3 regions of the Kluyvera sp. genome follow, and region 3 is predicted to be linked to each of the others. Evidence: predicted binding sites of a transcription regulator. Region 3 holds the regulator's gene; each other region holds the start of a gene.

Region 1 (9,772 bases), on a different contig from region 3:
AATGGAACAGACTCTGAATAGAGTAATACTTTTGTAAATATATTGAAAACTTTAGCAGCATAAATGGTTAATTTCAGGTGATGAAATAGAAACTTTTTGCCGCACGGTAGAAAGAAAAGCTCCACTTTGTATAAATTAATGATTACTATTCGCATCTACAAAACGTAGCGCCATGACGCTGCGAAGGCTGAAGCCATGTGAGCAGTAACAATTAAGTTCATCAAAGGGAGTCGTCATGTCATTACGTCAATTGTCCGCACCGCGCCTGCGCCGTTCTCTGTTGTTGAGTGCCTTACTGCTGGCGGGAAGCTTTAGCGCGCAGGCCGCAGAGGAAATGCTGCGTAAAGCGGTCGGTAAAGGGGCATATGAAATGGCCTACAGCCAGCAGGAAAATGCGCTGTGGCTAGCCACCTCACAAAGCCGTAAAACGGATAAAGGTGGGGTGGTGTACCGCCTGGACCCGACTACGCTGGAAGTGACCCAAACGATCCATAACGATCTTAAACCGTTTGGTGCCACTCTGAACTCGCAGACCCAGACGCTGTGGTTTGGCAACACCATCAACGGTGCTGTCACCGCCATTGATGCGAAAAGCGGTGACGTGAAAGGGCGTCTGGTGCTTGATGGCCGTCAGCGTAGCGAAACGGTGAAACCGCTGCAGCCACGTCAGCTGGCGGTGAATGAGAAAACCAACACCGTGTATATCACCGGTGTTGGGAAAGAGGGCAGCGCGGTATGGGTGGTTGATGGCGATAAAATCGCGCTGAAAACCACAATCGAAGGCACCGGCAGCTTCGGCACCGGGCTGGCGGTTGATGCGGAGAAACAGCGCCTGTACGTGACGAACGCCGACGGCGAGCTGGTGACCATTGATACCGCGAGCAACAAAATCGTCAATCGTCAGAAATTGCAGGACGATGGCAAAGAACACTTCTACATCAACCTGAGCCTGGATACCGCCGGTCAGCGCGCCTTTATTACCGACTCGAAACAGCCGGAACTGCTGGTGGTGAACCTGAAAGATGGCAAAGTGTTGTCGAAGGTGGATACCAAAGAAGGGCTGGCGGTGCTGTTTAACCCGACGCGTAATGAAGTCTATGTTACCCAGCGCAAAGCGGGCACCGTGACGGTTATCGACGCCAAAGATTACAAGGTGACCAAAACCATTCAGACCCCGACCTTCCCGAACAGCCTGGCGCTGTCTGCCGATGGCAAAACGCTGTTTGTGAGCGTGAAGCAGGAATCTACTCGTCAGAAAGAGGCGACCGCCCCGGATGATGTGATTCGTATCGCGCTGTAACCTTTAACGGGAGACGGTCGACGTCTCCCGTATCCTGCTAATTTATCTTCTGTTACATCCGGTTTATTTCATTTTGCGCCATCGGGCATACAATGCACCCACTTAACCCCACGGTGGGTAGAAGAATGAACGGAGAAACCATGAAAAAATCTTTATATGCGCTGTGTGCGGGCCTGATGGTTCTGGCGCTGGCGGGTTGCACCACTAACTACGTGATGACCACCAAAAGCGGACAAACGATTGTGACGCACGGCAAGCCGCAGCTGGATAAAGAGACCGGTATGACCAGCTATACCGATCAGGACGGCAACGCGCGAGAAATTAACAGCAGTGACGTGGCGCAACTGGTCGAAGATAACTGATTGCGCTGACCTCAGCGGCCGCGTTTACGATACTCTCCCGGCGACATGCCAAACCGCTGTTTGAAGGCGGTGGAGAAGTGGCTGTGGTCGCTGAACCCCCAGCGGTAGCCAATTCCCGCCAGCTTTTCATCGTCGTGCGCGCTCAGCAGCGCCTGGGCGCATAAATCTAAACGGCGATTTTTTATATATTGCGCCACCACCAGACCTTTATCAGCAAACAGCCGGTACAGACTACGAACCGACATCCCGGTTTCGCTGGCCAGCCATTCAGGACGCAGATGTTCTTCCTGGATAGCATCGTCGATCAAGCGCATGATTTTTTGATATTGCTTCTCTCGCCGCGAGGGCTGGACATCCTGTTGATGCAGCATCGGACGCAGCAGGCAGACCATCGCATCGAGCGCCGCTTCGCTTTCGCTGGCCGAAAGTTGCGGGCTGCTCATGCTTTCATGCAGCAGACGTTGGCTGAGCTGCACCATCGGTAGCGATTTATCCAGACGGGTGGCGACGCGAATTCCGCTGCCGCGCAGCTGGTTTTCCAGCAGTTGGCGAGGCAGCAACAGCGAGACCTGACGCGAGGTTTGCTGCCAGAGAATAGAACAGGGACGTGAAGCATCAATCAGCGTCATGTCGCCGCTTTGCAGGCACACCTGACGATCGTCCTGCTCAATGCTGGCTTCGCCGGAAAGCTGAAAAACGGTATAGAACCAGGCATCATTGCCGCCGCGGATCTCCTGACGCGTGCGATACAGATTGACGTTGCGGGTGGTGACGGTACTGAGCTTCAGGCTGCCCGCATAGCTGGTATCAATCTCGCCGTGGAAGTCGCCTTCCAGCGGACGTGCGGCAAAATGCCCGCAGACCTGATTAATCTTCGCCAGCCAGTCATGATACGTCTCACCGCCTTTTACCGCTGCCATACGTCATCTCTGCAATGAAAATGTGATGTTATTGTTGCATTTGTGTTTCTTTAAACAAGGCCGTTCACAGGAATATATGAAAGAACTATTACCTGCGACACACTTCTGCCAACGCAATCTGCTTAATTGCGGCGTCTGTCACAGCCGCACAAGCGAATGTCACAGAGACAAAAGCGACTTCTTCAGACCCGCCGTAGACTGAAATGACTAACCGCGAAGAATAAGGAGACGATATGTCCTCAGCACAGGTAGCGCTGCTCCCAGGCGTGCAGCAATTTTTAGACCGTCAGCATGGCCTGTTTATTGATGGCGCGCAGCAGGCGGCGCAGAGTGAAAAACGTCTCACCGTTTGGGATCCGGCGACCGGCAAAGCGATTGCCACCACGGCCGATGCCAATGCGGCCGACGTTGATCGCGCGGTGATGTCCGCCTGGCGCGCGTTTGTTTCCCGCAGTTGGGCCGGTCGAACGCCTGCGGAACGTGAACGTATTTTGCTGCGTTTTGCTGACCTCGTTGAACAGAACGGCGAAGAACTGGCCCAGCTGGAAACGTTGGAGCAGGGCAAATCGATCAATATCTCCCGCGCTTTCGAAGTGGGCTGTACGCTGAACTGGATGCGCTACACCGCCGGATTAACCACTAAAATCAGCGGCCGCACGTTGGATGTTTCCATTCCGTTCCCGCCGGGCGCGCGCTATCAGGCGTGGACCAAAAAAGAGCCGGTCGGGGTGGTTGCCGGTATCGTGCCGTGGAACTTCCCGCTGATGATCGGCATGTGGAAGGTGATGCCCGCGCTGGCGGCGGGGTGCTCTATCGTGATTAAGCCATCTGAAACTACGCCGCTGACGATGCTGCGCGTGGCTGAACTGGCTATCGAGGCCGGGGTGCCGGAAGGTATTTTCAACGTGGTCACCGGTAGCGGCGCCGAGTGCGGTGCGGCGTTAACCTCGCATCCACATGTGGCCAAGGTGAGCTTTACCGGCTCGACCGCCACTGGCAAACAGATTGCCCGCGTTGCCGCCGACAGGCTGACCCGCGTCACGCTGGAACTGGGCGGGAAAAACCCGGCGATCGTCCTGAAAGACGCCGACCCGGCGTGGGTGATTGAAGGGCTGATGACCGGCAGCTTCCTCAATCAGGGGCAGGTGTGCGCGGCCAGTTCACGCATCTATATTGAAGCGCCGCTGTTCGACACCCTGGTGAGCGGTTTCGAGCAGGCGGTGAAATCGCTGCAGGTGGGGCCAGGTATGCTGGAGACCACACAGATTAACCCGGTGGTTTCTCAGGCGCACTGCGCTAAAGTGGCGGCTTATCTGGACGAGGCACGTAAACAGAATGCAGAGCTGATCGCCGGCAACGGCGGCCCGGACGCGCAGGGTTTCTACATTCCGCCGACGCTTGTTATCAACCCGGACGCCAACCTACGCTTAACCCGCGAAGAAGTGTTTGGCCCGGTCGTGAACCTGGTGCGCGTCACCGACGGCGAAGAGGCCCTGCGCCTGGCCAACGACAGCGACTTCGGCCTGACCGCCAGCGTCTGGACCCGCGACCTGACCCAGGCGCTGAACTATACCGACCGCCTGCAGGCCGGCACGGTATGGGTCAACAGCCATACGCTGATTGATGCTAACTTGCCGTTTGGCGGCATGAAACAGTCGGGCACGGGGCGTGATTTTGGCCCGGACTGGCTGAACGACTGGTGTGAAACCAAGTCGGTGTGTGTTCGTTACTGAGTGATGCCGGGTGGCCTACGGTTGAGGCGATACTTAAACCTATCGCCATATTCTGTAGGCCTGATAAGCGAAGCGCCATCAGGCAACCAGGCGAGTTCCGGCGTTTATGCGACAGTCATCATCGCGGGCAACTCGCTTATCAGTTTATCGACGGCCAGCCGGACCTTAAGAGAAGGATGGGGCGTTCTCAGCCATACGGCATAAACTGGCCACGTTCCCGAAGACTGCGCTTTTAATATTTGTTTCAGTTCGCCGTTAAGCAGTTGCTCTTTGACCAGCCAGTAGGGCAGCCAGACAATCCCCGCTCCCGTTAACGCACTGTCTTTTACCGCCTGCATATCATCCATCATGATTCTGGCAGGAGGATTCATCTCGATTGCTTCCCCACGCTCATTTTGCACTCGCCATTTGAGAATGCGCCCGGAATGAATGTAGGCCACCGCCTCGTGTTGATGAAGGTCTTCTGCACAAGTGGGCTCACCGGCGTGGCGGAGATAATCCGCAGAGGCGCAGAAAACCATGGTGTGCGAGGCCAGCTGCCGTGCAATCAGGCTACTGCTGTCGGCCAGTGCGCCGATCCTGACGGCCAGATCGAACCCTTCTTCTGACAAATCAACCTGGCGATCGCTGAACGAGATTTCCAGTATCAGCTGCGGATGTTCTTTTGCCAGCGCCGATAATAGCGGCGCAATACACAAGTGGCCGAGCAGAACAGGAACGGACACCCGTAGTTTGCCGTTTGCCTGGAGTTTGCCGCTGTCCAGGATATCCTCTGCCGTTTTGATTTCCGCCAGCGCCCGGCGACAGTATTCGTAATAAAGCGAGCCTTCGTCGGTCAGACTCTGGCTGCGGGTGGTACGGCTAAAAAGGGTTACGCCTAATCTTTCCTCAAGCCGGGAGACGGTTTTGGCTACCGCCGAACGCGTGACGTGAAGTTTGGCGGCAGCCTGTGAAAAGCTCACCGATTCAGCCGCGGCGACAAAGACGGGAATACTGTTCAATTCACTTTTCATATTGTTGCCATTCAGGAATCAATCAGAGGAAATACTATCTCCACTGTAGCGTAAAGCGCAATGTTACCATCCATAACATCCGTGATTAACTTTGCAGGAATCGCCATGAACCGTACGATGAAACGTTGGACGCTAAACGAAACCGGACGTCAGAATCTCAAACTCACCGAAGCAGAAATCCCGCAGCCCGGCCAGAATGAAGTCCTGGTGCGGGTGAATGCGGTCGCTCTTAACTACCGGGATAAGGTCATTATTGAAGGGGGAATGGGGAACGGTATGCCCATGCCTTTCACCCCCGGTTCCGATATGGCTGGCGTGGTCGAGGCCGTTGGGCCTGGGGTGACCCGTTTTCGCCCTGGCGATCGCGTGATTTCTTCTTTTAACGCCGACTGGATTGATGGCAAGCTGGAAAATAATGCCGCCAATCCGCATTACAACACCCTGGGGTACGCTATCCAGGGCGTTCTGGCGGAATACGTCGTGATGCGTGAAGCGTGGCTGGTTGCGGCGCCACGAACGCTCAACGACGCGCAGGCCAGTACGCTGGTGTGTGCGGGGCTGACGGCCTGGTTTGCCCTGGTTGAGCGTGGCCACCTGCATGCCGGTGAAACCGTACTGGTTCAGGGCACGGGCGGCGTGGCGATCTTTGTCCTTCAGATTGCCAAAGCGATGGGGGCCGAAGTGTTTATTACCTCATCCAGTGACGACAAGCTGGCAGCAGCGGTGGCCCTTGGCGCTGATCATGGTATTAACCGCAACAAAGAGGACTGGGTTGACGCGGTCTATCGGCTGACTCATCAGCGAGGTATCGATCACGTTGTGGATACCGTTGGTGGCCGTAATTTTGCCGATTCTGTTCGCGCGGTGGCGTCGCACGGTCGTATCTCACTCATTGGGATGATGGACACGCACGACACCTCAGCACCAGGGGGATTACTGTTGCTCAAATCGCCAACCGTTCAGGGGATTGGCGTTGGCCATCGGCGGGCGCTGGAAGATCTGGTTCGTGCCGTTGACACGATTGCCCTGAAACCGGTTATCGACAAATCTTTCCGCTTCGACGAATTACCAGAGGCGCTAAACTACCTCGATAAAGGCGCGTTTGGCAAAATCGTCATTCAGATTAACTGATTGCCGGGGAGGTCACCTTACTCACCGGGATACAGGCGAGCAGGGGACACGCGCTGACGAGTACGTGTCCTACCCCCACGCTTTGTTCTGGATAACGACTCTGTATCCATCGACGTCAACAAATGTCTTCCCGTTCACGTCCCAGTAAGGGTTGAATGATTTTGTCATGATAAAACCGGCATCGGTCATTTTCTGGCAAGCATGCATCCATTCCTTTTCATCCGGATAATAAAGAACGAGTAAATCCTCTTCGGTATGCAGCGGTTGAACCGGATGGTATTCGCAATGAGTCAATTCGATATGCCAGCCTAAGCCTTCCCGGCCTAACATGATTCCGTTGAAACCGTCATGGTCGTTGAATTCAGCAATTTTCTGCAGCCCCAGCCCCTGACTGTACATCAAAAAAGACCGTTCAATATTGGTGACGGGTCTGGCAATACGCATGTGGCTAAACATCGGCGACTCTCCTGGCGAAGATAGGGTATGAACGTGGATATCTTCGATGAGTTTACACGTTAGCCTGCTTTTGATTTGTCGATGAGAGCCTGCCAGATACGCTTAATTCTTGATGTATGAGGTCCATCAAGGGATGGATGATGGCACCTTGCAGAATAAAAGCCGCAAGCAGTGTTCTGCTTACGGCTCCAGGAGCGGTGAGGTTACGTTCTGGTATTCAGGCTGCCTTCACGGCTTTAATTTTTTTACTGTCAGCCGTATCAGACGCTGGAGTGTCGGTTTTCGTTGCGGTATTCATCTCCGGCAGCTTGCTGGTGCGTAAAATATGCTGCACGGTCACTTTCTGCTCGGCGAGATACAGACCAAGATCTTCTGCCTGCGTTTCATCCATCGGCATTCCGCTTTGCAACAGGAAGTCGGTAAACGCTTCTGCCATATCGAGCAGTCTGTCGTGAGCGTCAGCCTCTTTCTTACTGGCAAATGTCATTTTCTCTTCACCTTTTCTTACGACAACATATTTTATTTCAACGGCCATGATTTGCCCCTTACACTGTGATTATATCCAGTATATCAAGTCAGAGGCCGTGTTGCAGCTAAAAATACCCACAGCCGAGCAAGCCCTACCAGAAACCGGAATATAACTTGTTTCAGGAAGACGCTAGAATGGCCTGGTGGTTCTCCCGTATTAACAGCGGCCGCTGACACCGAACATACCCATGGCTATTTGCAACAAATTTGATAAACGGCTTGCATAAAGGAATAAATAATGAAAGTAAGGGCGCTTTGCAGTCTGTTTCTTTTCGCTGCATCATTTAATGCCGCAGCTATTACGCAATTTAAACCGGCGGTCTTAAATGCTGCTCTTTTGTTTGAGCATGATCCAACCATCGGCAACGTCAAACATAGTGTGCAGTGGATTCGGGATGTTAACGGCAAACTCAGGGTGATGACGGAAGTAAGATATGACCGTAACGGCTGTTTTACTCATATCAATATGGTTGACAAGGAGAACACTCGTATTTTTCATTTGGTCAATAAAGAAGGGGCGTTAACCTCTTTTAATGGTCAGCACATTACCGGAAAAATTAATGGTCGCTGCGAAATCACTGAGCTTGAAAATGAAACAGGGCAATATACCCTTAACTACAATATACGTGGGTTGCTTGAGACTATTGTCGATAAAAGTACGGGCGAAGTGGTAGAACGATATGAATATGGCAATAGCCAATTACCCGTACGTATCCGAAACTACCAGGATAACACCGACCAGCGTATTTTTTATCCGTCAGGAAGCGCACAGTTTGTTGATTCAGAAATCGTGTCGAAAAGAGGGGGGGCGACTGTGCGCGTGAAACAGAGTTGTTCTTATACTGTTGATGGCAATGCCGATAAATGCTCGCTGATATCCTCTGCAAATGAGGAATATCGTGGCTCAATTCTGTTCTGGGTTTCAAACCACGAAACGGAATATTTCTGATTGGTGCAAAAGCGCGATAGTCACGTATCGCAACGAACCTGTAGGCCTGACAAGCGTTGCGTCATCAGGCCTACAAGCGAAACAACAGTAAAAGATTATCGCCGCTCAAAGTATCTATGATTATTTGTATCTAATTCAATGAATTATGATGTGCGTTAGGCTATTTTATCTTTGCCGATCTTTTTTTGTTGTATCTCCTGGCTTCGATTTGTACTGTCATGTAGACAAACCCTGGAGAATTGCCATGATTTACACTGAACGCCTTGAATTGATCCATAAAAGTGGTGATGTACTGTACCCTGTGAAGATAACCAGAAAATCAACGGGAAAAACCGCCTTTCACCTTGTACCATTTGGCCTGGATAAAACTGACGACCTCCTGGAGGTGGAAGACCCTTCAGAAGCAATTCGGCTGGTGATTGATGAACGGTATTCCATTCGTTGTAGCACAATTACAGCGACTATTACGGATAAAAAGGGCAAGCGAATTAAGCGAACAGGGATATACAACATTAAGGGAATTAGCATAAAAGGATATAACGTCAGGTAATGGCGCCGAGCGTACAAGCTACCATCATGAGCAGTGAGCAGATAATCGCCTGTTGATGAGTCGCTTATTCAATGCAAACGGGGCATAGTAAGCCATTCGGAACAGGATTATTCAGTCCAATCCATCGACACAGAATAACGGTGAGGTCACAAATATGACGCCTACATTGCAAGGATCGCTAGTCACGCTCCGTCCTCTGCTTGAGACAGATGCTCAGCTATTGATTGATGCGGCAGCGGATGGGGAGCTCTGGTCCCTGCCATTTACGGTGGTTCCGTCTGCTGACACCGCCGATTCCTACATTCAGAAAGCCCTGAAGGGGCAGGCTGAAGGCACAGTCATGCCGTTTGCGGTAACGCTTTCATCCGACCAACGCGTCATTGGGTCAACACGTTTCTGGAAGCTTGATCGAGAAAACCGAAAACTCGAAATAGGCCACACCTGGTATTCCCAAAGCTGGCAAAAAACAGCTGCAAATACCGAGAGTAAACTGTTACTGCTGCAATACGCTTTTGAGCAACTGAAGTGTGTTCGCGTTCAGTTTACGACTGATGTATTGAATGAGCGCTCGCAGGCAGCCATTCTCCGTATTGGCGCGGTTCAGGAAAGCATCATCAGAAATGAACGCATTATGCCTGATGGTCGAAAACGGACTTCCATACGCTACAGCATAATTGATGATGAGTGGCCGCAGGTTCGGACTAACCTTGAGCACCGCCTTTCCCGTTACAGGGAAGAAAAATAACTCGAGGTTTTGCGGACAGAAGGTCTGCTGTGGGCGAGGAGCGGAAGTTCATAATTCCTTTAGACAATCCTCCCGGGAGGTTATG
Region 2 (9,772 bases), on a different contig from region 3:
AATCTTAATTTGAAAAATTATACAATTTAAACTCTAAATACGGTTCTATTGACGAGGTTGAAATCGATGGAACCCCATATTATGGAGTGAAACAATTCCCAGAGAAAGCAAAAGAACTGTCATTTACGTTCAAGGTTAATCAAGGTAGTGCTAATGGGTTTTACAAAAACAGGAACGATTTTATAAAAATACACACACTTAAAAAGGGAGTGATGCCAGAATTTTATTACATAGTTGAAGATGATTATTATTCTGCGGACAAGCAAAAACCACTTTTTATTGAAAAAATAGAAAGCATATGCGGTCTTATCATCAACCTTTCAAAGCTAGCTCATTTTCATGACATTAAAAATGATAGCAAAGGAACCTTTTTTAGACTTGTGTTTGTTCTTCATTCAGAATCAAAGTCAAAATCCATCGTAATTGAAACTAATTTTTCGGCAGATACTGTAGATGACGAAGTTATTGATTTGGATTTGATAAAATCGCTTGTAACACTAGAATCCAGTGTGGATATTCATTATATAGAAAAGATCAACACGTTCAGAAATACGATAATTGAATACGTAGAAAGTAATGGCAACTCTTTCTCAGGAATAATCAAACATTGGAATGATATATGTATGTTATATTCCAACAACTTAGCTGCATACATGTCTGCGTTTTCTTTCCATAAAGCTCGGAAAGAAGTTGTTGATGCCGAAATGGAATACTCAGAAAAACTATCAAAAATTATTTCTGAAATTTCAAACAAAGCATTAGCAATACCTATTTCCCTTGCTGCATCCCTAGCCATATTTAAATTCACAGAGAACTCGGAGTGGGTTATTACTTTCGTTGGTGTGATTATCACAGCTGTAATCTCCTCAGCAATGTTAATCTCACAAAAAAAACAACTTGAGCGCATATCACATTCTAAGGAGGTTTTATTCCAGCAATTAAACACTCGGATAAAAGATGATACCACCGACCTTAAAATTAGCTTAAAAGAAGTTACAGATAAACTAAATGACAATGAAATTTTTTGTAGAAATGTTCTAGACTGTTTGTTGTCTTTAGCTTGGATGCCCACCTGCGTAGGCATCGTAGGTATTGCTCTAAAATTTATACCGTCTATCCCTTAAGAAGGTATAATAGACCATCAACAAAACCTAAAGCAGACTGTAATTCCTTCCGGATTGTACCATCTGAACACTTTCTCTTTTTTGCAATTCTGCGTAACGAAATACCAATCACAAAGTGAGAAACAATAAGTTCGTAATCTTCCGGCTTGTACTGACGCAAGCGTGCCACGCAACCATCAATCATGATCCCCTCATCATCATCACATTGAAGACGTGATTTCTTTCCATGCGGTAACAACCCTTTAAACCCTGCAGCAATAGGCTGCCAGTCAACGCCGCTGCTTTCTGCGGCCGCCCAAGCGCCCCACATATCCATTACTTCATACATATCACGCATAAATTTCTCCTTTACGCCAGAACGCCGAGCGCATAGGCCCGGTCCAGCAATTGAATGATTAACACTGGCTGCGGCGCATACTCGCGCTCGAATGCGGCGGGATTGTCATGTAACTGCCGATGATGAACCCGGCATAGCGGTATGGTGAAAATGTCGTGGGCTTTGGTTGCCATTCCCCCCTGCCCCCATCCGATGAGGTGGTGGGCATCACCGGACCGCTGCCCGCAGCACACACACGGCTGGGTTTTAACCCACTCAATAAAGCGCGGAGAGATCCAGCGAATACGCTTTGGCCGCGCGAATAATGTGGCCGGGGCTTCAGCGTCCACCTGAACCTGAACAACTGGTTTTACGGCTTTAGGTTGCGTTTGTGGTTCAGCAGCGGCTGGCCGAGCGGGAACAAGACTAACTCGTTCGGCGAGTATGTCCGCTGCAGGACGTGACGGAACTATCTCGCTTTCTTTGTAGACTGACTGGATAGGGTCATCTTTGAGGCCAATGGAGCGGCTCGCCATATTTTCGGTTATTGCATCGCCTATCCCCTCAGATACAGCCCACCAGCACAATTCAGCCAGCGAAAGCATTCTGTCCGCCGCGCAGCCGGTTTTGATCCGCACACATTCAATCACCCAATCAGTGAGGTTTCTGGCGATCAAATCATCCAGAACTTTGTCGCTCTGGTTGCGTAATTCGTTGTCACAATGCCAGCAGGCAACTATCGCCCCCAGTTCATGCCGGAACATAACCAGCTCGCGGTGGTGGTAGTTGCTGTGTGGCCACTGGCATTTTGAAACATGCCGTCCCAGCCAGTCTTCAAGCGCCGAAACGCCACCAGCAGCGCGAACAACACGCGCATCCAGAAAGAAAGGGGTTAACGTCGGGTCTTCTGCCAGCAACTGGCGAGCATCCGCTATTTTTCCCGACGGTAAATCCTTCATGGAGTCCGGTTGCTGTTCAATCAGAACGCGGCCGGCGCTGAACAAGCCCATCAGCTCCTTGCCTGGCTTCAGCAGAACAATTCCCATATGACGGGCAATCTCAGGCATCAGGAGAGCTCGCACGGTTCCCCCTCCCGGATGATCATCTTTCCGGTTTCGCCCCAGATTTTGGTTACACGTCCATCCCAGATATGGCTATCCTCGCCAAAAATGGCATCCAGCAGCGCTTTCTCTAAATTGTCTTTATCGGGTTTTTGCTGGTGGGGCTTCCCGTCCATCAGGGACCGTTTCTTTTTGCTCCAGCTCGGCGGCATCGGCAGCACAAAAATAACGTGATACCCGCTTTCCGGGAGCGAGACATTGTTCAGCCTCACCTCATCACAGAAAGCACGGTACCGGAGAACCTCCGGGCGCTTCTTCCATTTATCGGCGCGGGTCATTCGTGGTTTGCCCAGCGGGGTAATGTTGAAAACCTTCTCGTTCATTTCCACCCTCGCGAGCACATAGAGCGCTGTGTACGCTGGTGGCCGTTTGATACAGGCAGTAACGCTGATACAACCCAAAAACGAGGATCAACATCGAGGCTTTTTTCTACGATGATGTTATTCGCGCGATAACGGGCCACCAGCTCTTCGGCCTGTTCTTCGGTCAGGTTGTCATGGTAAAACCAGTCTCTTTTCATACCGTACCCCGGCAGAAAAAAGACAAAAAGAAACCGCTGACGTGGCTGCACATCAGGGAGTAATTCGTGGTGTGTATTTTTTGCGCCATGGTGTCTCCGTGGCGCAGCAGGTATAGGTTGTTCAGGCCTATGACGGGAGTTTAGCAGAACCAGACGGAATGAGGTAACCGGGTCTGGACTTCGCCATTTCAATCATTTGTGCGAATAATGACGGAGTGCCGACAATTTCATCTGGCTGCAATGGCATGAAAGAAACCATATCGCCGCGGCGGTACATCAAAGCACGTTCAGTTACGGGGAATGACGCCAGCCTGGCGACTATAACGCCGTCATCACACCTGATTACAACATACCCACGGTCAGGCATATTCTGTTTTTGTTCCACTAAAAAACCCTCGCTACGGCAATGTGTCAGCGTCGAATTAATAAAACCAGTCGTCTGCGCTTTCCCACGTTTCCTGCAGGATTTCCTCTACTCGCTTTTTGTCGCCATCTGCGCCACCGATAACGCTGAGGCCATCAGAACCCGCGCGGCGCACAATCAACCTGCAATCTTCAAAGCTCTGATTCAGGCGGCGAAGCAGTTCAGTTTGCAGCGCATCTTCTGCGCCAGTGGGCAGTTTTTTGGTTTTGTCGATCGTCACTTCAACTTTCATAATTCCTCCCGCTCGAAATACTGTATAAATAAACAGTATACCCATACAGGAGATTTATCAATCCCGAAAAAGCATTTTTTGTGAAAGTTACCGCGTTGTTTCCATTGTGTTTTTACATCAGCAACAAAAAACCCGCCGTAGCGGGTTAAGATGTTCTTGGTCAGTTCTCATGGAAGTTGACGAAGCTTCAAAAGCCAATCCTGATTACCTGGTTTGAATATTAATCTGTATATCAGAAGAATCCTTGCCACAACTTCCCGCGGGGATATTCATACTGGTGAACGCCCAAATAATTCCAGATATGGATACGTTCAATGTCCCGCCATTGCAGGAAAAAATACCATCTCCGTTGTCTGAAACAAACACTGGTCGCAAATTCAACAGTTCCTCCTCAAGGGACGATTCATGAGTTGACGCACTCTTCAGATAGTAACTGAAGACATTTTCTTCCGTGTTTCTTTCAAATTTTGTAACGTATAACTGTAACCCACTGGCTAAACGCTCCTTACGCACTATATTTTCAGGTGATTTATTTGATGTGTTGGTTGTAAAAAAGACCGCCAAGCAAAGTAGAAGCACCACAATACAGAGTATGATTTTAGCGAGCAGCCCATTAGCCAGTTTGATGTTGTTTACTATCATCCCTGCCTCCTGCTATCTCTGTGCATCCATAATTTATAAACACATAACAGCAAAGCAATCTGGCGCTAACAATACGTATCGGCGTGGGCTTTGATACATATCAACTTACAGAAGAGAAGGTTGCTAGCGTTCTGTCATCTAAAAGACAGCCATTCTTCCCATACATGTTCCGGGTCGATATCAGGATAACCCCTCTCTTCCGTCATCGCCTCAGCAACATCTTCTGGTAATTCAACGGCTGTTGCTTTATCACGTATGGATTCCACCTCTTCCCGGGTGAGTGGTCTGCTCACTTCCTTCTCTTTTACAATGAGTAGTCGTATCAGTGGTGGGATAAAAACAATTGTCATTTTGTTGTAGCTCAAGTTCATGTAGATAAATGCATAATCTCAACGTATTCCTATCATGTCTTGTTTATCCTTGCGCCCCCTGTTTATGGGACATGAAAAAAGCCGCGGCATGCGGCTTAAGTGATTGTTTTTTTTCTCATCAATGTAACGAATAGCAGCGCTATAAGATCTCATCATCACGCCGCTTTTTGTTTCGACTGGCACAGCTCCGGTAAATTAGCCCTTACCAACGCCTCAGCGAACGGAGGCGGCACGGAGTTACCGCAGCGCGCAACCTGCTTGTCCTTCGGGTACTTTTTGCCCGTGTAGTCCTGGTCAATGATGTACCACTACGTGTATTCGCAATACCACAGCTTATCCATGTCTAAACACTTCGGCTTATACATGCATAGTAGATTCATCAAATAAAAAAGCCAGCGAGAGTCAGTCGCTGGCTAATCATAGTCTTGAACGGTATTCAGAACGCGTAACGAACCTTCAGGCTAATACCCTGACTGGTGAATTTTGTTCGCTGACTGGCATCGTATTGTACCGTGCCGTCAAGCACATCGCTGAACTTTGCCGTTACCCCAACACCAGCCATTGCAATCCATGGGCTTTCACTCATGCCACGATAGGTAAATGGCGAGTCGGCGGCACCGATAAATGCCGTGGTGGTCTCGCTGCGATCGTTCTTCGTATCGTAACCAGCCCCAACATAACCATGTACGTCAACAATCTCCGATAGCTTGATACCCGCTTTCAACTTGCTGGAAACTATCAGAGCCTCGGTTGTGGCCCCTCTCACCTTCAGGCCGACATCCGCTGCGCCAGTCTCCTGATAACCTTTATCCTTCACGCGATAGTAATCTGTACGCAGTTCAGGAGTAAGCGTCACATTGTCCTGCGGGTGGAAGGTGCTTTGGAACCCAAGCCCGGCCTGGAAGGTGTCACTATCGTAGTCAGAATGCGCCACACCATTGTAAGCGGTGCTGCCATCGTTAGGGTTTTCAATATTCAGGTAACGATTACCCGTCGTATTATTGCGCCCGAAGCCAGTCTGCCAGGTCATCCCCGTGTCTGAGGTAAAGTCATATCCGCCATATGCAAGCAAGTTCCAGCTGTCCACGCGTGCGTCATGCCTGATATCGTCAGAATTATCGTTAACATCTGTGCGACTCATGCCTAAGGCCAGACCCAGTCGGGTTTTATCTAATATGATACCATCGGCACCAATGGCGAACCCACGCGTATCTGCATTATACCCAGCGTAATCTCCACGGCTGGACTGGTTATCCCAGCGCCCCACCGGGCGGATCCACAGATATTTCTCCGGATTAAACTCGTTGGTATAACCCTGACCGCGCACGGACTCCTGACGACCGCTGACGATGTCACCAAACGCACGCAGGTTATTCATTGCTACGTAGGGCATGCTGCCATCCATCAATGGGGCAAGCTGCACCACATTTTTGTGAACCTGACCGGCATTAAAGGACGAGGTGATTGCACAGACGGTACTCGCCAGCGCGCCGTTGCAGTTCTTAGACCCTCCATAACTATTGTTGATGAGGTTATCCAGCGCGGTCCCAACGCCGACTAATGATGGATTATCACTGGTGGTAGCAATGGTATTACTGACGGTAGTCAGATTCGTCTCGGCAATTTTCAGCGAGTAGCTGGTGCCGGTTTGCACCTGAATAAACTGATAACGCAGCGAATCATCCAGTACCGCCGAAGGTGAACCAGTGATATTACTAGCCGTGACGACATCAACCAGCTCATCGCCATCAGCGAAGCTGGTGCTACCCTGGGTGATCACCAGCGTCCGTCCATTCAGGGCAGCGTTACCGGCAACATTCAGTTGACCATAGCTGCTGGTACTATCTGCCTGCAACGCCAGCACACCATTGCTATTCTGGACGTAAGTATTTACAGTCGAGGGCTGCTGGCTGCTGAGTAACTCAAAAATACCGCTATTACTCATCGCGCTGTTAGGAGCATTGACACGCCCAATAATTATCCCTTCGTTATTGATGCCCCCCACTATTGTGCTGGTGCTGGCCACCTGAATCGCATCACCGTTTAACGCGCCAATTATTCCTTTGTTTTCGAACTGGTTTACCACGGCAGAATTCTCTATCACGACCGCATTGCCGCTACCGCCGCCAATAATCGTCCCCGTATTGACTAGCGTACCGGTCTGAGACGTTCCGCCAAGGTATACGCCGGCAACGCCGCCATCAACGATCCCCGTATTGAGCAACGTACTAATCGCCGCAGAATCACCAACGGTAATGCCATTCCCATTCGGCGCGTAAATAACACCACCATCAAGGTTTTGAATGGTCGTATCCTTGACCTTACTCCCGACATAGATACCGTTGCTGCCCGCGCCATTAACGGTGATATTCCCCTGGTTGGCGATTTGACTGCTTTGAGTGGAGTTTGCATGAATGCCATCAGCGACTGCGCCTGATGTGGTGATACTCCCCGAGTTCTTAACCGACATCCGCGCGACAGCGTTCAGCAGGATCCCATTACCAGCAGCGCCGGTTGTGGTCAACGTCCCCTTATTCTCCAGCGCGCTATCAGATACCTCTGCCACGTTTATGGCGTTACTGTTATCACCAGGCGTACTAATTGTACCGCTATTAATGACCTGCGAATTATTTGTGGAAAAGAACCGGATACCATCGCCATCCGAAGAAATGCTGCCGTTATTCTGTAGATTTGCGCCATGACTGGAAAAGTAGACGGCTTCACTTCCTCCCGTCGTTTTAAACTGCGTGCCTGACTCAATAATCACGCTTTGCCCATAAGTTTGAAATTGTTGCGGTGCCGTAACGCTATTATTACACGTTACCGTCACACCAGCGGGGTCTGTACAGTCAGCCCAAACCGCTGGTGCGGTCAACATTCCCGCGCTTCCCAGGATACTGCTAATAACTAAACAACTAGTTCTCTTTTTCAAACTGGTTCCTTAATACAAAGACAACATTTATGATTAATTTAATTACATCACCTGATAGTTTAGGAATGTGAGTATTATTTAATTATGCATCAGACCTAATACTTCGTCAGCTTAGTAAGCATAAAAACAATCATAGTTTATAAATCTTTTCCTCATGTCACTTTCATACGCTCTACCAGTACGGTGATATCGTTCATTGGGCTGACTCCTCAAATAAAACGTCGCCTTCAACCCCGCCGATCTGATAGACGATTGAACCATCTTCCCGATATTCAATCGGGGTTGCGCTCCATTCTTCGCCGCTTGGGTCGTCATCATCACCAACCAGAACGAAGCCGCCAGTAACAACACGGGCCGGATACATTTCACCTTCAGACCAGTAACCTACGGTGTCTTTGATGCATTTCAGGAAAATCAGATTGCTCATTGCTTGGCTCCTTCGAGTGCTGCGGCGATCTCTTCGAAAAACTTCTCCCGGGTGTGGCTGGTCATGGCCGGTACAAACGCAGCCATCAGCATGCCCTGATCGCAGTTCTCATCGTCGGAAAGCAGAACAATTTTCTTATCCAGGCGAACTTTGGCTTCCTGCAGCTGCTCGTTCCGGCTGGCGCGCTGGAGGTATTCAGCGATAATTGCGATCGCCTTTTTGGTTTCTTTCACAGTGGTTTCGTTCATGCTCTCCGCTCCAGATACACATACCGTTTCACCATGCCCAGCGGCAGCTCTAACTTTTCAGCTATATCCCGGAGTTTCACCCCACCAGCGTGCAGTTCGCGCGCAAGCTCCACATCCGCTTCCGGATATTTAACCGACTGGTGGAACCTGCCGCGGAGTCGCAAATTAATACCAACTTCCCGGGCTTTCGTTCTGACCGCAGATTCTGAGCGCCCAATGAGCAAACCAATCTGTTTTACTCTCATGTTCCCGCTACACTGATGAACAACGATTAATTCAGCTCGGCACCAGTCCTTACATTTCTTCCGCATTCTCCTGGTCATCGTTAGCACCTCTGAGCATTACGAAGGCAGCGAGACCGCATTCTGGCGATTCTCCACAGCTCGTTTGAAGTACCGGCCATCCCCATGACTGCCGTATAAACTGTCGCAGCGCGGCGCCACAACCCTTTGCCTTCCAGTTTTTTGGCCTGGCCTATCGCTGCCTGAACTTCCTGCATGTTCTCAACTGCTGGCCGCGGTTCCATGTTCGGTAGTTCAACATCAGGCACCTCGGTTCCAGCCGCAACGTAATACACAAACTGGGTGCCGTTATGCTCCCGGCGCAGTTTTCCGGCGTTGTGGAGGCTGCGCAGATGATTACCAGCGCTGCTCGATGGGAGTTCCAGAACTTCACACACATCCTGCAGGACGCAATCTGGCGTTCTGTCCACGATGGCGAGCACCAGCTGCGCCTGTGTTACTCGGTTTTTGGTCTTTTTGGTCATTGGTCAAAACTCGCTTTGTTACTTAACGACCCGTAGATGGGTCACGTTTTTGCGGTAACTTCCCCAGGTAAAATTCACCCAGATACCGCCATCCATCGTCAGGCGATCCATAACTCGCTCGCCTAAGATATTCGTCAGCTCGTCATGGTTGAGGTTGGTCAACACCCCGACCGGCTTCATTGCCGCCAGGCGGCGGTCGATAATCTGGTTAAGCACCACCTGTTCGCCGCGTGTTTCGCGCTGTACTCCGACTTCATCAAGTACCAGCAGGTCAACACGGCATAGGCTATCCAGCAGAGACGCTTCGGACTGGCCACCGTCGTAGCACTCCCGAACTTTCAGCATCAGGTCCATCACGGTGATAACCAGTACGCTGTGATCTCGCTTGATCAGGCTGTTGCCGATGGCCGCCGCCAAATGGTTTTTTCCTGTGCCGCAGCCACCGCTGAAAATGAAGCTGGCGAATCCAGTACCGAAATGTTCGGCATAGCTCTTGGCCATGCTCAACGCGTGGCGCTGACCTTCGTTGTTCACCTGGTAGCTGGCGAACGTACAGCCGCGGTGAAGATCACAGATGCCAGACCGCCCGAAAATCTTTTCGGTGCGCACCTTCCGGTTTTCTTTCTCGACTTCGGCAGCTCGTTTTTCC
Region 3 (9,772 bases):
TTTCCGTCAAATCACCATCGGCGCTTAAGGTCACAAGATCGGTATGCCAGGCCACGCCTGCGGTCACCAGCGGGCGAATCTGATACGTATCGCGTACGCCAGCCACCTCTTTGGTGTCGATATCGCGCGAGAAGAGGTTTTGTCCGCTTAAGCCCACCGTCCAGTTATCACCAAAATCAGCGGCCACCCCGGCGTCAACGTTAAAGCCGGTATCATCGTTGCGATAGCGGCTGCTGTTGATGTCGTCGCTGCTGAAGTTGTAGATCGACACGGTGTAGTTATAGAGCCAGGTTTGCTGCAGTTTTGGCGTCACGCCCAGCGAAACCGGTACGCCGCCGAGATCGAACTGGCGGGCAATCGCCACACCATAGTCGGACACGATAGCCGCACGGCCATAGCCCTGAGACTTTAAATCCTGCGGATTGACGCCAATCGCACTTAACGGCACCGCTTCAACGCCGCGCAGCAGGTTGATATCCCCCTGATCGATATAGGAACTGACCCGCGCTCTGGCGCTGGCTTTGGTGACAAAAGCAACGTCCAGCACATCGTTTGGAATGCTGATCGCCAACCCCGCACCGGCTTTAGCGTTCGCCGTCTTGCCCTTTAACGAGGAGAGCTGATCCGCCAAATCCCCCGCCGCGACCGAAACTTGCCGGGATGCCGCGCTATTGGGATTGAGAAGATCGACGGGATTCATCGTGCGCAGCACCCGCCGATAGTTGTTAACATCATCGCTGATGTCGTCGATTTTGTTGCGCAGGTCGTCCTTATCGGAGATCTGCGCGCCAATTGACGGCACAATCAGCGTGATATCGTCATCCGGTTTTGCCTTTGCCAGTAGCGCCGGGTTAATTAACACGCCGCTGCCATAGTTCGCAGAGGCCACGCCCGTGCCGCCCATCGCGTCGTTACGGGCTTCCGACCAACCATTTGCCGCGCCTGCCTGTCCCGCAACAAAAAAGGAGACAGCCACCCCCATCAGCGAAAATTTGTCTTTTTTATTCACAGTATGCTCGTCTTATTGTCTGTAATGAAACAACCCTCCACCCGTTATCACCTGGATGGAGACGAACTGTTGCTGTGAATAGCGAGGGAAAAAGCGTCTTGTTCCCCTAACTGAAATTTTCTTCGGTTATCTTTATTTTTAATAAGCGCTCTAATCTTTATAGAAGAAGAGGCTAATTTCGCCCAGGTTTTCCATCGTGCGGGCCAAAAAACTGCGGCGGATGGTCCACCCAGCGATCGTCGCGCGTGACGGCATACGAGGCATTTAGCGGGTAGTAAATCCGGTTGTGTTTCTTATTGGCTTCCCCCACCACCAGCAGCCGGACCTCTTCTGACGTGTTGTTAATAAAGGTATGGCAAACGCCGTTTCCTGCCGGAAAGCCCACGCTGTCGCCGGGTTCCAGCTTCCACAGATAGCCGTTAATCCATGCCTGCGGATAACCTTCCAGCACGTAGATAAACTCCTCTTCGTCGCTCTCGGCATGCGGGTAGGAAGTGCGTCGGCCTGGCGGCAAGCGCTCGTGGTGAATACCAAGATGTCTCAGCCCCAGCGCACGAGCTAGCGGCGCGCCGATGGAGAAGCGCTCATCGCTGTCGGGATAGGTAGAGTCATCCGGTCCTTCAACATCGTGCCAATGGCGAATACAGTCGGGTCTTTTCATCATTTTTCATCCTGAGTGTGAAGTGCACCTGCTATAACACAGCTATAGCACACCTGTGGAAACTCGGCGTTTCCGGCATAACATGGTAAAGTAGGGGTTTATTTCCCCGTAACCTGAGGACGCCAATGGATAAGACCACCACGCAAGAACTGTTAGCGCAAGCTGAAAAGCTGTGCGCGCAACGCGGCGTGCGCCTGACTCCGCAACGTCTCGAAGTGTTGCGCCTGATGAGTCTGCAGGAAGGGGCAATCAGCGCCTATGACCTGCTGGATCTGCTGCGTGAGAAAGAACCGCAGGCCAAGCCGCCCACCGTCTATCGCGCGCTGGAGTTTCTGCTTGAGCAGGGCTTCGTGCACAAGGTCGAGTCCGCTAACAGCTACGTGCTGTGCCACCTGTTCGATCAGCCGACCCACACCTCCGCAATGTTTATCTGCGATCGCTGCGGCGTGGTGAAAGAAGAGTGTGCGGAAGGCGTTGAGGACATCATGCATACGCTGGCAGCAAAGATGGGCTTTGCGCTGCGCCACAACGTCATTGAAGCGCACGGGCTGTGTTCCGCCTGCGTGGAAGTTGAAGCCTGTCGCGCGCATGAGCATTGCCATCACGACCATACGATTCATATTAAAAAGAAATCCCGCTAACGCGGGATTGATGGGGAGCGTACCTCCTTGTACGCATGGGCAGGAGGAGTGCGTTACCAGCGGTGATTGTGCCGTTTATCCCAGCTATCCACCTCTTTTTCCGCCTGATCTTTTGCGTATCCATAACGTTCCTGGATTTTACCGACCAGCTGATCGCGTTTACCTTCGATCACCGTGATGTCATCATCGGTCAGTTTGCCCCATTGCTCTTTCACTTTACCTTTAAGCTGCTTCCAGTTACCGCCGACTTCGTCTTTATTCATCATTGAATCCTCGATCGTCAGTGAATGAATAGCGAGAGAGTGTGAACTCTTTTTCGCTAAGCGTGAGGTTAATTGTAGTCAGTCATTCTGAGCATGATTCACTATTCGGAATCTTTAACCATCACATCAGGAAAACCAGCTGTCATTTCGCCAGTGGCGACGCCAGATATACGCCAGCGACAGGCCGCGCAGCGCGAGGAAAACGGCCAACGCCAGCCACAGCCCATGGTTGCCAAGCACCGGCAGTGCCAGCAGCGTCAGCGCAAAACCGGCGGCGGCGACCGCCATACTGTTGCGCATCTCGGCGCCTCGCGTGGCGCCGATAAACATGCCGTCCAGCAGATAACACCAGACGCCAATCACCGGCAGCACCACCTGCCACAGCACGTAACGGTCTGCCAGTTGCTGCAGTTCGGGCAGCGAGGTAAGTAAGGCGACGATATTTTCGCCAAACACGGCGTATACCAGCGCAAAAGCCAACGCCACCACCCCCGCCTGACGGCACGCAGCGCGCCAGACCTCAAGCAGTTTGCTGCCATCGCGCGCGCCATACGCCTGGCCGGAGTGGGCCTCCACCGCGTAAGCGAAGCCATCCAGCGCGTAGGCGGTGAAAGTGAGCATGGTCATCAGCACCGCGTTCACCGCCACCACTTCACCACCGAGCCGCGCGCCAAAGACGGTGACCGCGCCGAAGCACAGCTGTAACAGCAGGGAACGCAGCATAATGTCGCGGTTGAGCGCCAGCAGGCGGCGGATGTTGCCGCGCCAGGCGGTTTTCAGCATCGCCCAAGAGATGCCGCGCATCGCCATCACCTTGTGTACCATTCCCAGCCCGACCAGCAAGGTGGCATATTCGGCAATGCCGGTGGCGAGCGCCGCACCCTGCACGTTCATGTGCAGACCCATCACCAGCCACAGATCGAGCACGATATTCAGTACGTTTCCCACCACCAGCAGCACCACCGGCGCGCGGGCGTACTGCACGCCGAGCAGCCAACCCAGCAGGACCAGGTTCGCCAGAGAAGCAGGCGCGCTGAGCCAGCGAATGGCGAGGAAGCGACGCGCCTGCTCCAGCACCTCGCCGCTGCCGCCGACGATGGAGAGCGCCAGGTTAATCAGCGGCGTTTTGAACAGGATGATGAGCAGCCCGGCGCCCAGCGCCAGCATCAACGGTTGCACCAGCGCGCGGGCCAGCGCCTGCGGGTTTTTCGCGCCAAAGGCCTGCGCCGTCAGGCCGGTTGTACTCATGCGTAGAAACAGCAGCAGCATAAACAGGAAACTGGTCGCCGTTGCCCCGATAGCGACACCGCCCAGATAGACGGGGCTGTCCAGGTGACCGATCACGGCGGTATCGACCAGACCCAGCAGAGGCACGGTAATGTTGGAGAAGATCATCGGTAGCGCAAGGCGCCACAGCGCTTTATCAGCGGAAGTGAGTAGCGACATGGGTATCAACCAGAACGAAAAAAGGCTGCGATAGCGGATGTATCGCAGCCATTAGAGAGGGGGAGTTTTTACAGCCATTCGCCGTTGCGGATAACGCCAACGGCCAGCCCTTCAATGGAGAAATTCTGCTGACGCAGATCCACCACGATCGGCTTAAATTCGCTGTTTTCTGGCAGCAGTTCGACGACGTTACCCTGTTTTTTCAGGCGTTTGACCGTCACTTCTTCGTCGATGCGCGCGACAACGACCTGGCCGTTGCGTACGTCCTGAGTCTTATGCACCGCGAGCAGGTCGCCGTCCATAATCCCGATATCTTTCATCGACATGCCGCTAACGCGCAGCAGGAAGTCGGCGCTCGGTTTGAACAGCGACGGGTCAACCTGGTAATGGCCTTCGATATGCTGCTGCGCCAGCAGCGGTTCGCCCGCCGCGACGCGGCCCACCAGCGGCAGACCTTCTTCTTCTTCCACCAGCAGGCGGATACCGCGAGAAGCGCCGGAGACAATCTCGATGACACCTTTACGCGCCAGCGCTTTCAGGTGCTCTTCAGCCGCGTTTGGGGAACGGAACCCCAAGCGCTGAGCAATTTCCGCACGCGTCGGCGGCATGCCCGTCTGGCTGATATGATCCCGGATGAGATCAAACACCTCTTGCTGCCTGGTCGTTAACGCTTTCATTCCGCCCCCTGGGTGTATATACAGTTATGCTGTGAGTATATACAGCTAGTGTTTATTTTGAAACCATAAAACGCACGAAATCAGGCAGTTTTCACAGCTTTAGTGGAAATGCGCCCACAGCAGCGTGCCCCAGGTGATCAGCGCGACGAAAATCGCCAGCAGCACCGCCGCCGATCCCATATCTTTTGCCCGCCCGGACAGCTCGTGGTATTCGGAGCCGATACGGTCCACCACCGCTTCCAGTGCACTATTGAGAATTTCCACTATCATCACCAACAGGACGGAGCCGATGAGCAGCACGCGCGTAATCGCGTCGACATCCAGCCAGCAGGCGATAATAATCGCCAGCACCGACGCGACACCCTCCTGGCGGAACGCGGCTTCGTTGATCCACGCCGCGCGAAATCCTTTCCAGGAATAGCCCGCTGCTTTGATGATTCGGGTGAGCCCGGTGGTATTATTGGCCATCTCAAGAACCTTTTTTGTTATTACGTCAATGACAATGCGTGTTATGAAGCGGTAGAACAGAAATTCTGCTGACTTTCTGATATTCTTGCCGCGCATTTGCATGATTAACCAGAGGCTTTACATCGTTTATGTCCGGCTGGCCACGAATTTACTACAAATTACTGAATTTACCATTAAGCGTACTGGTAAAAAGCAAGTCTATTCCCGCAGAGCCTGCACAGGAATTAGGACTTGATACCTCGCGTCCGATTATGTACGTCCTGCCTTATAATTCTAAGGCCGACCTGCTGACGCTGCGCGCCCAATGTCTGGCGCACGATTTACCTGACCCGCTTGAACCGCTGGAAATCGACGGCACCCTGCTGCCGCGCTACGTGTTTATCCACGGCGGCCCGCGCGTGTTCACCTACTACACGCCGAAGGAAGAGTCGATCAAGCTGTTCCACGACTACCTCGATCTGCACCGCAGCAATCCGGATCTGGATGTGCAAATGGTGCCGGTCTCCGTGATGTTCGGGCGTTCGCCTGGCCGCGAAAAAGGCGAGGAAAACCCACCGCTGCGGATGCTCAACGGCTTCCAGAAATTCTTCGCTGTCTCCTGGCTGGGCCGCGATAGCTTCGTGCGTTTCTCGCCGTCCGTGTCGCTGCGCCGCATGGCCGACGAACACGGCACGGACAAAATCATCGCGCAGAAGCTGGCGCGCGTCGCGCGTATGCACTTTGCCCGTCAGCGTCTGGCGGCGGTTGGCCCGCGTCTGCCGGCGCGTCACGACCTGTTCAAAAAGCTGCTGGCGTCGAAAGCCATCGCCAAGGCGGTAGAAGACGAAGCGCGCAGCAAGAAAATCTCGCACGAGAAGGCGCAGCAAAACGCCATTGCGCTGATGGAAGAGATTGCGGCGAACTTCTCCTACGAGATGATTCGCCTCACCGACCGTATCCTCAGCTTTACCTGGAACCGTCTGTATCAGGGGATTAACGTCCATAACGCCGAGCGCGTACGCCAGCTGGCGCACGACGGCCATGAAATCGTCTACGTGCCCTGCCACCGTAGCCATATGGACTATCTGCTGCTCTCTTACGTGCTCTATCACCAGGGGCTGGTACCGCCGCACATTGCCGCCGGTATCAACCTGAACTTCTGGCCAGCCGGGCCGATTTTCCGCCGCCTGGGCGCGTTCTTTATCCGCCGTACCTTCAAGGGCAACAAGCTTTACTCCACGGTGTTCCGCGAATACCTCGGCGAGCTGTTTAGCCGCGGCTATTCCGTTGAATACTTTGTGGAAGGCGGGCGTTCCCGTACCGGCCGTCTGCTGGATCCAAAAACCGGCACACTGTCGATGACCATTCAGGCGATGCTGCGCGGCGGTACTCGCCCGATTACGTTAGTGCCGATTTACATCGGCTACGAGCACGTGATGGAAGTGGGTACCTACGCCAAAGAACTGCGCGGCGCGACGAAAGAGAAAGAGAGCCTGCCGCAAATGCTGCGCGGGCTGAGCAAGCTGCGTAATCTCGGCCAGGGCTACGTCAACTTCGGCGAACCCATGCCGCTGATGACCTACCTGAACCACCACGTGCCGGAGTGGCGCGAGTCGATCGATCCGATCGAAGCCGTACGCCCGGCGTGGCTGACGCCGACCGTCAACAAACTGGCGGGCGAGCTGATGGTGCGTATCAACAACGCCGGCGCCGCCAATGCCATGAACCTGTGCTGCACCGCGCTGTTGGCTTCGCGCCAGCGTTCGCTGACCCGTGAACAGCTGACGCAGCAGCTGGAATGCTACCTGGCGTTAATGCGTAATGCGCCGTACGCGCCGGATGCTACCGCGCCAAAAGCCTCCGCCAGCGAGCTTATCGACCACGCGCTGCAGATGAACAAGTTCGAAGTCGAGAAAGACACCATCGGCGACATCATTATTCTGCCGCGCGAGCAGGCGGTGCTGATGACGTACTACCGCAACAACATCGCGCACATGCTGATTATGCCATCGCTGCTGGCCACCATCATGACTCAACATCGCCAGATCTCCCGCGATCAGGTGTTGAGTATGATCGAAACGCTGTATCCGATGCTGAAAGCCGAGCTGTTCCTGCGCTGGACCCGTGAAGAGCTACCGGCAGTCATTGATACGCTGATCGCCGAAATGGCGCGTCAGGCGCTGATTACCGAGCAGAACGGCGAGCTGCGCATCAACGCGTCACACTCCCGCACGCTTCAACTGCTGGCGGCCGGGGCGCGCGAGACGCTGCAACGCTACGCGATCACCTTCTGGCTGCTGAGCGGCAACCCATCGATGAACCGCAGTACGCTGGAGAAAGAGAGCCGTACGCTGGCGCAGCGTCTGTCGGTGCTGCACGGCATCAACTCGCCGGAGTTCTTTGATAAAGCGGTGTTCTCGTCGCTGGTGCTGACGCTCCGCGATGAGGGCTATATCAGCGACAGCGGCGACGCCGAGCCGGAAGAGACGATGAAGGTTTACCAGATGATGGCGGGCCTGATCACCTCGGACGTGCGCTTGACGATCGAGAGCGTGACGCAGGAAGAGGCGGCACAGTAAAAACAAAAATCCCCGGTCTGTACCGGGGATTTTTTTATTCGCTTATTGGGTGCCGGCCAGGCGACAGTTTCATGCCAAACTCAGAACTGCCAGTAGCTCATCGCCAGTCCAATAAACAGCACCAGACCCACGTAGTTATTGTTCATAAACGCCTGGAAGCACGGCCCACGCTCGCGGTGGCGGATCAGCTTCTGTTGGTAGACGAACAGCGCGCCGGCAATCAGGATTGACCAGTAAAACTCCCAGTTCAGGCCGTTCAACCAGCCGATAAGCGCCATCAGTGCCAGCACGCACGCCTGCAGGATACCGATAATCAGACGGTCGTTATCGCCGAACAGAATCGCCGTGGATTTGATGCCAATCTTCACGTCATCATCGCGGTCAACCATCGCATACTGGGTATCGTAGGCCACCGCCCACAAAATATTGGCCAGCAGCATCAGCCAGCAGCTCAGCGGCAGTGACTCGCTGACCGCCGCGAAGGCCATCGGAATTGACCAGCCAAACGCCGCCCCCAGCACCACCTGCGGCAGGTGGGTATAACGCTTCATAAACGGGTAAACCCAGGCCAGCGCCAGCGCCGCCACCGACAACAGAATGGTCATCGTGTTGAGCGTCAGCACCAGCAGGAAAGAGAGCGCCACCAGCACGATAAACAGCGTACGGGCCTCTTTCTCCGTGACCGCGCCGCTCGGCAGCGGACGGTTGGCCGTGCGTTTCACGTGGCCGTCGAATTTACGATCCGCATAATCGTTGACCACGCAGCCTGCGGCGCGCATCAGCCAGACGCCCGCCACAAACACCGCCAGGATCCACAGCGGCGGTACGCCCGGTGAGGCGACCCACAGTGCCCACAGCGTCGGCCACAGCAGCAGCAGCGCGCCGATCGGTTTATCCGTACGCATCAGTCGATGGTAAGCCAGTAGCTTGTTCTGCTTCAGACTCCACTCCATTCTTCTTCTTCCTCTTAGTACAGCGGCGATGCCAGTAAAAACAGCTCGGTTAACAGCAGCGGTTTACCGCTCAGGCGGAGACGGGAACGACGCCCCCACAGCGCATCATGACGGCCTATCTCAATAAAGTCTCGCGTCAGCGTCGACGACGTAAACAGATAACGACCCAGCGGCGTCTGCCCCAGGTTTTGTAGCGCCAGCTCCGGCCCACAGAGGGTCGACTCTGGCACCACGGTGCGCCCGGCAAGCCACGGCTCACCGCCGACGCACAATAATATTTCTCGCAACCAATAGCGAGACTCTTCTGGCAACAGGTGTTGTTCTTCTACCAGCGCATCGCGGCTGACAAACGCTTCGTTTAAAAGCGTTACGCTAACCGGTTTCCCAAACTGCTCAAACCGTTTGGTCATCGAATCTTCCAGCATCAGCCAGTCGCGCTGAGTGGGTTCAAGCGGGGGAATGACGTCAAAATAGCGCAGCGCGCGCAGTTGCGTCAGTGCAGGGTGCGACATGCCTGTCTCTCCAATACAAAGCGTTTCGCCATTGTATCGCAGAAAGCCGCGGGAGGGGGTGCAGTAATGGTCAAATACGATCATTAGCGCAACAGCAGTGCAACAGTTTGCTTTGCGCTATATGCCGTTCATCATCGCAACCTGAAGGATGAAGCGTATAAAAAAGGTGTGCCCGACAGGGCACACCGAAAGGCTTCGCCTAAACATCGGCGCTGCGGGGAGAACTTACCCCTTGCCTTTTACAGCGCCGATAAAGGTGGAACGAGCAGATTTAGATCCCAGGCGTTCGGCTTCATTCATCAGTTTCAGGGCTTTGTCGATATCCCCTTTCGCCACGGCCTGTTTAATCCCGTTGTTGAAGTAGCTTTCCGTATCGTCGAGCATCGGTTCAGTTTTCGCTGCCGGAGCCGCAACTGGCGCCACGACCGGGGCCGCTGCGGGTGCGCTGGCAACCGGTGCCGCCGTGTTACCGACAGTGACCGGAGCCGGGCCGGAAGAGCCAAACAGCGGGCCAACCAGAACGCTGGAGCTGCTGTTGGTTTTCACCTTCAGCTTCACCAGACCATCGGTGGTGTGTTTAGCGA

The links. The regulator LexA, encoded in region 3, represses DNA repair genes until DNA is damaged. The targets are predictions, from matches to a motif close to TNCTGTATGTACATACAGNA.
Region 1: ACW14G_RS10770 (YebG family protein) is a predicted target of LexA. The motif match lies at 7,464-7,483, and genes of this name have one in related genera.
Region 2: ACW14G_RS02500 (DinI-like family protein) is a predicted target of LexA. The motif match lies at 3,756-3,775, and genes of this name have one in related genera.

What each region holds. Positions count from the first base shown of each region.
Region 1 covers NZ_CBDKZX010000023.1:13,048-22,819, reverse strand. The annotation lists gene yncE (7-bladed beta-propeller protein YncE) at 236-1,300, shown strand; gene ACW14G_RS10800 (YgdI/YgdR family lipoprotein) at 1,441-1,662, shown strand; gene feaR (transcriptional regulator FeaR) at 1,674-2,582, opposite strand; gene ACW14G_RS10790 (aldehyde dehydrogenase family protein) at 2,816-4,315, shown strand; gene ACW14G_RS10785 (LysR substrate-binding domain-containing protein) at 4,420-5,328, opposite strand; gene ACW14G_RS10780 (zinc-dependent alcohol dehydrogenase family protein) at 5,434-6,459, shown strand; gene ACW14G_RS10775 (VOC family protein) at 6,529-6,915, opposite strand; gene ACW14G_RS10770 (YebG family protein) at 7,133-7,450, opposite strand; gene ACW14G_RS10765 (YnfC family lipoprotein) at 7,682-8,392, shown strand; gene ACW14G_RS10760 (transposase) at 8,637-8,942, shown strand; gene ACW14G_RS10755 (GNAT family N-acetyltransferase) at 9,097-9,687, shown strand.
Region 2 covers NZ_CBDKZX010000004.1:2,505-12,276, reverse strand. The annotation lists gene ACW14G_RS02525 (hypothetical protein) at 87-1,124, shown strand; gene ACW14G_RS02520 (antiterminator Q family protein) at 1,114-1,461, opposite strand; gene ACW14G_RS02515 (DUF968 domain-containing protein) at 1,473-2,522, opposite strand; gene ACW14G_RS02510 (RusA family crossover junction endodeoxyribonuclease) at 2,507-2,884, opposite strand; gene ACW14G_RS02505 (hypothetical protein) at 2,881-3,081, opposite strand; gene ACW14G_RS02500 (DinI-like family protein) at 3,504-3,737, opposite strand; gene ACW14G_RS02495 (hypothetical protein) at 3,942-4,379, opposite strand; gene ACW14G_RS02490 (hypothetical protein) at 4,514-4,750, opposite strand; gene ACW14G_RS02485 (autotransporter domain-containing protein) at 5,187-7,682, opposite strand; gene ACW14G_RS02480 (hypothetical protein) at 7,876-8,109, opposite strand; gene ACW14G_RS02475 (hypothetical protein) at 8,106-8,357, opposite strand; gene ACW14G_RS02470 (DNA-binding protein) at 8,354-8,668, opposite strand; gene ACW14G_RS02465 (PerC family transcriptional regulator) at 8,683-9,123, opposite strand; gene ACW14G_RS02460 (ATP-binding protein) at 9,142-9,772, opposite strand, start outside.
Region 3 covers NZ_CBDKZX010000009.1:38,021-47,792, reverse strand. The annotation lists gene ACW14G_RS06090 (conjugal transfer protein TraF) at 1-1,009, opposite strand, end outside; gene ACW14G_RS06085 (cupin domain-containing protein) at 1,182-1,670, opposite strand; gene zur (zinc uptake transcriptional repressor Zur) at 1,796-2,311, shown strand; gene ACW14G_RS06075 (CsbD family protein) at 2,365-2,574, opposite strand; gene dinF (MATE family efflux transporter DinF) at 2,701-4,020, opposite strand; gene lexA (transcriptional repressor LexA) at 4,089-4,697, opposite strand; gene ACW14G_RS06060 (diacylglycerol kinase) at 4,797-5,165, opposite strand; gene plsB (glycerol-3-phosphate 1-O-acyltransferase PlsB) at 5,294-7,723, shown strand; gene ubiA (4-hydroxybenzoate octaprenyltransferase) at 7,804-8,676, opposite strand; gene ubiC (chorismate lyase) at 8,691-9,188, opposite strand; gene malM (maltose operon protein MalM) at 9,414-9,772, opposite strand, start outside.